4 regions of the Arthrobacter sp. efr-133-TYG-104 genome follow, and region 2 is predicted to be linked to each of the others. Evidence: riboswitches for the same ligand, from Rfam matches in the RefSeq annotation. Region 2 holds a riboswitch; each other region holds the start of a gene.
What was found. A riboswitch is a leader RNA that binds a small molecule or an ion and turns the genes downstream of it on or off. The one in region 2 is predicted to bind cyclic di-AMP.
Positions count from the first base shown of each region.

Region 1: it holds a riboswitch for cyclic di-AMP, as region 2 does, so the genes downstream of both, QRN04_RS04630 (hypothetical protein) here and QRN04_RS08840 (aggregation-promoting factor C-terminal-like domain-containing protein) in region 2, are expected to answer to the same signal.
Region 3: it holds a riboswitch for cyclic di-AMP, as region 2 does, so the genes downstream of both, QRN04_RS00435 (M23 family metallopeptidase) here and QRN04_RS08840 (aggregation-promoting factor C-terminal-like domain-containing protein) in region 2, are expected to answer to the same signal.
Region 4: it holds a riboswitch for cyclic di-AMP, as region 2 does, so the genes downstream of both, QRN04_RS09830 (C40 family peptidase) here and QRN04_RS08840 (aggregation-promoting factor C-terminal-like domain-containing protein) in region 2, are expected to answer to the same signal.

Region 1 covers NZ_JARVTA010000004.1:57,527-59,719, reverse strand. The annotation lists gene QRN04_RS04635 (ATP-dependent DNA ligase) at 1-984, opposite strand, end outside; cyclic di-AMP (ydaO/yuaA leader) riboswitch at 1,180-1,329, shown strand; gene QRN04_RS04630 (hypothetical protein) at 1,332-2,193, shown strand, end outside.
Region 2 covers NZ_JARVTA010000010.1:22,879-25,071, reverse strand. The annotation lists gene QRN04_RS08845 (glycosyltransferase) at 1-344, opposite strand, end outside; gene QRN04_RS08840 (aggregation-promoting factor C-terminal-like domain-containing protein) at 516-1,364, opposite strand; cyclic di-AMP (ydaO/yuaA leader) riboswitch at 1,372-1,529, opposite strand; gene QRN04_RS08835 (HAMP domain-containing sensor histidine kinase) at 1,662-2,193, opposite strand, start outside.
Region 3 covers NZ_JARVTA010000001.1:84,087-86,279, reverse strand. The annotation lists gene QRN04_RS00435 (M23 family metallopeptidase) at 116-940, opposite strand; cyclic di-AMP (ydaO/yuaA leader) riboswitch at 945-1,156, opposite strand; gene QRN04_RS00430 (iron-dependent transcriptional repressor DtxR) at 1,327-2,022, opposite strand.
Region 4 covers NZ_JARVTA010000011.1:89,399-91,591, forward strand. The annotation lists gene QRN04_RS09825 (NAD(P)/FAD-dependent oxidoreductase) at 1-35, shown strand, start outside; gene QRN04_RS09830 (C40 family peptidase) at 141-935, opposite strand; cyclic di-AMP (ydaO/yuaA leader) riboswitch at 939-1,122, opposite strand; gene QRN04_RS09835 (copper resistance CopC family protein) at 1,239-1,874, opposite strand; gene QRN04_RS09840 (NCS2 family permease) at 1,991-2,193, shown strand, end outside.

The DNA of each region.
Region 1 (2,193 bases), on a different contig from region 2:
GTCCGTCCGCCACCGCCGGAACTGGGTGGTGTGCCGGAAACGATCGCCCTCCATATAGTCGTACGCCACTTCGATCACCAGGTCAGGGCGAAGCGGGACGAAAGAGAAGTCCTTGCCGCCGCTCCACCTGCTCTGGGCCCCGGGCATCCTGGAACCACCCGCCGCTTCATCTTGCGTGGCCCACTCACCCCACGGATGGTCGCCGAGGTCCACTTGGTACGGTTCCAACTCGGCCACCAGGCTCTCCCGTTTGGCCATGGGGAACGATGCCACCACCCCCACGTGGTGAAGCCGCCCGTCGTCGTCGTAAAGGCCCAGCAGCATGGACCCGACGACCTTTGCCGTCTTGTGCCAACGGAAGCCCGCCACCACGCAGTCCGCGGTTCGCACGTGCTTGGTCTTGAACATGACGCGCTTGTTGGGTTGATATGTGCCGTCCAGTGGTTTGGACAGCACGCCGTCGAGCCCTGCGCCTTCCAGTTGGACGAACCACTCCTTGGCCCTCTCCAAGTCGGTCACTGCGGGGGTGATGTACACAGGGGGTTCGGCCGTGGAGAGTGCTTGCTCCAGGATTGCTCGGCGTTCCGAAAAAGGCCGGCCCGTCAGGTCGTCATCACCTAGGGCAAGGATGTCGAAGGCGACCAACGACGCCGGGGTCTTCTCCGCCAGCATCCGGACCCTGCTATCGGCAGGATGGATGCGTTGCTGGAGAACCTCGAATTCAAGCCTGTTGCCTTGGATCAGGACAATCTCGCCGTCGATGACGCACTTGTCCGGAAGGTTCCCCTGCAGCGCCGCCACAAGCTCCGGGAAATACCGGGTCATGGGCTTCTCATTCCGGCTGCCGAGGACTATCTCGTCCCCATCCTTGAAGACGATGGTCCGGAAGCCATCCCACTTGGGCTCGTAGTGCCCAACATCCGGGATGTCAGGGACTGACTTGGCGAGCATGGGCGAGACGGGCGGCATCACGGGCAGGTCCATAGGTCAATGTCTACCTGCCCTGGCCCAGTGAAGCTAGTGTTGGGCGATGGATATCCGGCCGTGTTGCGGGCGGGAGCCGTGACGGCCGCGCAGCCGTTACATTAATGTGACTTTGTTTTCCGGCTAGGGTAACTTCATAGGGCGACCCGGAACTCCGCTGGGCCGTTTCCGGGCTGACGCCGAGCTCTGCCGCAATCCGGGATTCCGCTAGACCCACGGCAGAGACGGGGGACCCAGTGTTCCGGGCTTGTTCCCCGACAAGCCCTTGGGGTGTAGCCGCCAACCGCGGCCGGACGGCCTCGTCCGAACCCGACAGCTAACCTCGAAGGCGTCGAGAGGCAACAACCATGTCCCCAACCATGGATCAGCCGCGACGCGCCCTGCGTGAGAGCGAGCGCGCCAAACCAACAGGCCGCCGTCGGGCGTCTACTGACAGTCCCGCACTTGCGGACCCGGCACTACCGATGACCCGTGCGGCACGGCGTGCCGCCGAGCGGCAACGCGAGCACGCTTCCGGCGTGGGCGTCGACGACGACGCCAGCCACGCCGAACGACCCGCCGCCGCTGGGCCCCAGCCCGTGCAAACCGCGTTCGAGCAAACCGCGACCGTCCCCGAGGCCCTGGCTGGAGAAGCACCGGCCGGAGCAGATCTGGCCGGCGACGATCTGGCCACAGTTCAGATTCCAGCCGTTCAGCCCGCCCCTACTGAAGCGACCGCGGAACCAGTCGCCGCAGCAGTCACGGCAGCCATCCCGCTCCAAGCTGCCGAGGTCTCTTCGTTTCCGCACCACCGGCCGCGCCAATACAGTCGCGAACCATACGCGGTACTACACAAGGCCGCGTCAGTCCGCCACATGAGCCAACGCATGGCCATGGTGGCAGGGGCATTGGGCCTGGCCTTGACTGTGGGCACGGTGGGCCACGCTCTCGATCTTCCGTTCTTTGGCAGCGAAAGCAAGGTCACGGACGCCAGTGGCGGCGGCGCCGGTGCCACGATCGCACAAACCACGGCCTCGATCTCCGGCGTGCCCGGCGGTTCCAGCGCCGCATCCGCTGTCGCTGCCTCGGCGGGTGCAACGCCTACTGCGGAGTCATCAGACGTCAGCCAAGCCGCCACTGTTTCGGGCGCGCCGGATACTGGGGCGTCGTCGTCGCCCGCGGCCTCCGGCACTCCCACAGTTTCCCTTGCGCCGCCGGTGTGGGTTCCTT
Region 2 (2,193 bases):
TTTCCCCGGCCTTTTTCCTCGAAGCGCATCACCACGATTTCCGGGATTTCCCGAGCAAGTCTTTCCGCGATCCGGAGGGTGTTGTCCGTGCTTGCGTTATCGGCCACGGTGATACGGAAGCTGTGGGGGAACGTTTCCGCAAGGTGCGCGTGAAGCCTGCGGAGGCAGGCTTCCACGTCGCTTTCCTCGTTGTGGACAGGGATTGTCACGTCAAGGACCGGAACGGCAGTGTGGGTATCAACCGGAGAGCGCCGCGCTTGCGCCAGCGGCACAGCGGAGGATGCCAGTTCCCCGCCTTGGCGTGGGCTTGGTGGTGCACCAGTTGCCGGATCTGTGAGCGTCATGTATCCAGCGTGGGGCAGCCTCGTATGAGTGCTTTAGGCGGAAGCTGTGATGTGACTGTGAAACCGGAATTGCCGCACCGTCCCGATTGCCTACTGCAGCGGACGCTGTAGTGGACATGCAGGGACAGTGCGGCAATCAGGGACAGTGCGGCGATGGTTAGCCCTGGTGGTTTAGTACCAGTTATTGGCCAAGTGGAACGCGAGGGCAGCCGAGGGGGAGCCGTAACGCTGCTTGATGTAGTCCAGCCCCCACTTGATCTGGGTTTGGTAGTTGGTCTGCCAGTCAGCACCGGCAGTAGCCATCTTGGAAGCGGGAAGGGACTGGACAATGCCGTAGGCACCGCTGGAAGCGTTGGTAGCAGTGGTCCGCCATCCTGATTCCTTTTCCCACAGTGCGTTCAGGGCGGTCATTTCGCCCTGGCCCCAGCCGTAGCTGGAGAGAACGCTTGCTGCATAGGCCTTGGCGCCGGCAGGATCGTCCACAGCCACGGGGGTGGCGGCAGCCTGCGCGGCAGCAGCAGTCTGGGCGTCAGCGGCGTCAGCGGCCTGCTTCGTGGCAGCATCCGCAGCAGCTTTTTGTGCGGCAGCGGCTTGGTCCGCAGTTGCCTTGTCCGCTGCGGCTTTCGCTGCTGCTGCTTGATCGGCTGCAGCTTTGTCTGCTGTTGCCTTATCGGCTGCAGCTTTGTCAGCTGCTGCCTTGTCTGCAGCGGCCTGCCTGGCGGCGTCGGCCTTTGCTACAGCCTGTGCCACAGCGTCCTTAGCCTTGCTGTCAGACTGTGCGGTTGACTGGGTCTCCGCTGCCTTGCTCATTTCAGGAAGAGTGAACGCTGCATTCGCGGCCTGGCCCAGCGATGCAACACCCAGCCCTGCGGCGATAACGCCGGCCACTACCGACATGCGGTAGCCGCTTTTACCCCGGCGGGCAGCGTTCTTTAGGACGGACTGCGACTTGGTCAGGGGTGTGCTCTTGTCGTCACGGTGACGCGCGGAAGGGCGCGCCTGATCGTTAAATTCAGACATGGTTTTGATTGCCTCTCAGCGCCTGCGGAGTTAGCTGTCGGGTTCGGATGAGGTCATCCGGCCGCGCATCACGCTGCGGTTTCACCCCAAGGGCTGGCACTAGGCCTGGCCCGGAGACTCTGGGTCCCCCGTCTCTGCCTCAAAGAAGAACGGACTCCGGGAAGTGGCAGAGCTCGGCGCATCCCGGAAGTGGGCCAGTTGGAGCGACCCACCCTTTCGACGGTACAGGACCCTTCGCTCAAAGTCACATTTAGGTAACAGAGATCACGAATGCGGAGAGTCGACTTGCTCGTTTCATTACGTCAAGCCGGTGTTCATTGACGGAAGACGCAAGGCGAACTCCGTCCGCCCCGGACGGGATGTCACTTCCACGTTCCCCCCGTGTGCTTGGACTATGGATTCGACGATGGACAGACCCAGCCCCGAGGTACCTTCGGACCCCGACCTGGCAGCGTCTGCACGGGCAAACCTCGAGAAGATGCGGCGTTGAAAGTCCTCGGGTATGCCAGGGCCGTTGTCCGTCACGGTGACCACGGCGCTGCCGTCTGCCGAGAGCGATACACCGGTCACCACAGTGGTGCCCTGATCGGTATGTTTGCGGGCGTTCGATAGCAGATTGGCCATGACCTGATGCAGCTGCGTCGCATCGCCCCGGACCGAGATCGGTTCATCGGGAAGCCGCAGTTGCCAGTGATGGTCCGGTGCCATGACTTTCTCGTCGTTGACGGTCTCAATGACCAACTGCGTGAGGTCCACATCCGTGACATGCAGGGGTTGTCCCTCATCCAAGCGGGCCAGCAGCAGCAGATCCTCTACCAGCGTGGTCATG
Region 3 (2,193 bases), on a different contig from region 2:
AGTGCACCGGCCCCCTAAAAAGCCGATGCGTTATGTACGGTACAACAGTTGAACGCGAATGTCACATTCAGGTCACGAGCGGCCTCACGGAATCGAGAGATGGCCATCACGTTGGTCAGAGCCAGCCCATGGGGTCAACGACTTCGCCATTGACCTGGACTTCAAAGTGGAGGTGGCAGCCCGTGGAGGCTCCCGTGGTGCCGCTGAGGGCCACAACGTCGCCGCGGCTGACCGTCTGGCCCACCTTGACGTTGAAGGACGACAGGTGGTTGTAGGTAGTTTCCAAGCCGTTTCCGTGATCTATAACCACACGGTTGCCGCCACCGTACTCGTGCCATCCTGCGAAAGTTACTTTGCCGGCCGCGGCAGCATGGACCGCGGTGCCGCACTGCGCCACGAAGTCCTGGCCGCGGTGGAAGTCACCGGTGCCGCCCGTCAGCGGACTGACGCGGTAACCGAACGGCGATGCCGTGACGAGCGTGTCCAAGGGGGCACCCAAAGTGCCTTGGGACGATGAACGCTGGATGCTGGCCACAGACTGGGCGCTCAGCAGCTGCTTCAGCTTGCCATCGGGATCCGCTGCCGTGGAAACGGCAGCACGGCTGAAGTCGATTTTGGCCGATGCCGCCGCGGATACCTCCGGCTGGGTACCGGCTACAGACAGCGCAGACTCGGTTTGGCCAGAGTCCGAGGTAGCCATCATCGGGCTGGTGCCTGGCAGGCCGACTGTCAGTGCCAAGCCGGTAGCAGCAAGTGCGATGCCGGCTTTCTGACCCACTCCGCTGGCTGCGGCGAAGTCGGCCACTTGACGCAGCGGACCTTTCCGACGGCGCTGGCGGCTGGCTTCGCGGGGCCGGATTTCCGTAGCAACGCGGGCAGGCCCCACCTCAGCAGCAGGGCCGGATGCGCGACGGCGGCCCCTGACGTTCTGCGATGTCAAACTCTATTCCTCTCTGAAAAGCCTGCGAAGTTAGCTGTCGGATTCGAGTCAGAGAGTTCAAAGACCCGGCCCGCGCTCAGCGCTCACGGCACACAGGTATCCCCAGGAGGACCTGTATCAGTGGGCACTTCTGCTGCGGACTTCACCCCAAGGCTGCTTCTTTAGACAGCCGCTAGTGGTTCCCCCGCCTCTGCCAGTAAGGGGTGGAACACCTGATCCGCTGGCAGAGTTTGGCTCCGGATCAGGTAACGCTTTGGTATCGGCGCCAATAATCAACTATAGGGGATTAAGTCCCCCAGTAATAAATTCGTTATCAACAGGAAAGGGTGATGCTAAGCCGTGCCGCAGCGGGAGAATTGCAGCCGCGCTAGATGTCGCCCGGCGTATTAGCCGAGGGAAACAAAGACGTGGCCGGCGACCTCAGGAGGGAGTTCCAAGGCGCCTTCAATGCCGGGGACCCGAACGGAGATGTACTCGCCCACTCGCTCCAGTGACACTAATGCTCCTGGCCGGATTCCGCCTTCATCCAACTGGGTCAACAGCTCCGGCTCCACTTGGATAGGTTCGGCGAGGCGGCTGATGAGCACCCGCGAATCGGAGCCGTAACCGTCCATGGCCTGCAAAAGGTTGACATCCGGCCGGCCCGCAGGGACGGCGGCCAAACCACCGATTGCTTCAAGCCCTGGAATCGGATTGCCGTAGGGAGATTCGGTGGGGTGCTCAAGAAGCTCGTAAAGCCTGCGTTCGACGCGTTCGCTCATAACGTGTTCCCAACGGCAGGCTTCGTCATGGACGTAGGCCCAATCCAATCCGATCACATCTGCCAAGAGCCGCTCGGCCAGCCGATGCTTACGCATTACTTCGGTGGCCCGCTTCCGGCCCGCTTGGGTCAGTTCCAGGTGGCGGTCATTGGAAACTATGACCAGGCCGTCCCTTTCCATTCGTCCGATGGTCTGTGACACGGTGGGGCCGGAGTGTCGGAGACGCTCGGCAATTCGTGCGCGAAGGGCAACAATGTTCTCTTCTTCAAGCTCCAAAATGGTCCGAAGATACATCTCAGTGGTATCGATCAGATCCGTCATCCCGCTCAGCTCTCCTCGAACGCAGTCTCTTGCGTAGCTCCACCGTACCGCGCCCAACTCGGTGGGCGGGGCTTGATTCGCCCGCCCTTAACGCAAGACCAGCCTAGCTTATTAGGAATTACTCTTGATAATTCCGTCAACGGGACCGGTTGCATATGGTCTGGGTGCGTT
Region 4 (2,193 bases), on a different contig from region 2:
CCGTTTCCACTGGCTCCCGTATGGCCATCGCCTGAAACTTAATCGCACAACTGCGAACACCAAAGGCCGGCACGGTCGAAAGACGCTAGTCCTCGACCATGCCGGCCTTTGGTTTGCTACCTAAAGCTGCAACGTGAAGCTTATGCGCCCGCGCGCACGTACGTGACAGGCCCGACGTTGGTCATCCAGCTAACAGGGTGGATGCCGGTCTGGTTGCCGTTGATGCCACCGCTGATGGCCTGGCCGTTGCCAATGTAAATGGCAACGTGGCCGGACTGGACGATCATGTCGCCCGGCAACGGTGAGCTGACTACCTTGCCGTAGTTCAGGAACTGCAGGGGCGCGAGGTCCCCAACAGGGATGCCGGCCGAGCCAAGGGCCCTTTCCACCATGGCAGTGCAATCCTGCATGATGCCGATCTGGGCGTATGCCGAGGCGACCATGGCGGCGTTCACGCCACTGGCCGGCGCGGCGGCCGCAGGAGCTACAGGCGCTGCAGCCGGTGCGGCTGGAGCGGCCTTGACGGCAACAGGTGCTGGAGCAACAGCTGCGGCGACTGCCTTCTTGGCGACCGGGGCCTGAGCGGCGGGAGCCTCGACGACGGGGGCCGGCTTTTCGACGACCGGGGCTGCCTCCGAGGCAACAGTGGGACGCTCGAAGTTGACGGTTGCCGTGGCCGCAGCGGTGACGACCTTGTTAGGCGCCCCGGTGGCGTGTTCCGCTACGGTGGCAGGGCTGGAATCCCGCTGAACGGGCGGCTCGGCAGCGTGTGCCGCTACGGTGCCGGTCAAGACCAATCCCGATGCCGCGGCGATCACGGCGGCCTGGCGACCAGCGCCGGACGCGTTGCTGGCAACGGCCTTGGAGATGGAAATAAAAGGATTAGGACGTACGGTGTCCGCCTTACGACGGCCGCGAAGAATGCGTGAAGACATGAAAAAGCCTCTCCCGATGCCTGCGAGGTTAGCTGTCGGATTCGGATGGGAGTCACCCGGCCACGATCCCCCGCTGGGCAGCGGAAGCCTCGTGGCTTCACCCCAAGGCACGCTCAAAAGCGACCTAAATTGGGTTCCCCGTCTCTGCCGTGGTTTGTCTGCGAACGGATTCCGGGACTGCGGCAGAGCTAGGCAATCAGTCCGGAAGTGCCCGCTACGTGGAACAGGCACATTTACAACCGTACGGGATCCCTCAGGCAAAGTCACATTTCTGTAACGGACAGGCTTCCTACTCGGGCTTCCTTACTCAGGCTGATCGTCGCCGTCTGCGTCGTCCGGGACTGCCAGCCTGCGGCGCGCCGTCACCGCCAGGTACGCCACTATGCCAACCGCGACCACAGCCAGGCCCACGATGCTCCAAGGAAACGGCTCGGACGAGTCCCGGACGCCTACGCCGTCGGCCGCCCGAGGCGCGCTGCTGCTGCCGGGAGCCGCTTCGCCCGCAGTCGGAACGGCCGCCAAGGCGGACGGCTCCGCAGCGCCGCTTGCCGACGTCGTACTTCCAGTGGTTGCCGTGAAGCTGAAGGTGCCTTCAATGGGATGTGAGTCGGAGCTGACCACGCGCCATACCACCGTGTATTTGCCTGCCGGGGCACCGGAACGCAACTTTTGCACGGCTTGGTTGTCGATTATTTCGACGGCGCCGTCCGCCCAGTTCTGCCCGCCCTCGCTAACCGTTACGCCGGACCCGATGGCCAGCGGCGGGTTATTGAACGTAATCGAAACCGACGCCGGTACCCCTGCCACGGTGGCACCGTCCGCTGGTGCCGTTGACTCAGCGACATCATGCGCGGACGCTGGCGCTGCTGAAAACAGCAAAGCGCCCGCGAAGGCAAGAGCGGCGACGACGGCGGCCAGAAGCGTGCGGGTTGTACGCATTTGGGGCGGTTTCTCCTAGTGTTGGCTTCCTTACAGAGTAGGCGAATGGTCACAGGCACCCACTCCGCGGGGCATAGGATTTGATAGCACACTCCCCCCGAACCCCGGAGACCTTCATGCTGAAACAAGGTTCTGCCCTTGACCGCTACTTCAAGATCACCGAACGCGGATCCACGTACTCACGGGAAATCCGGGGCGGGTTCGCGACGTTCTTCGCCATGAGCTACATCGTGGTCTTGAACCCTCTCATCCTTTCGGGCGCTGATTCCGGCGGGGGTACCTTGGGGTCGGCCGCCGTTGCGGCAACCACTGCCTTCGT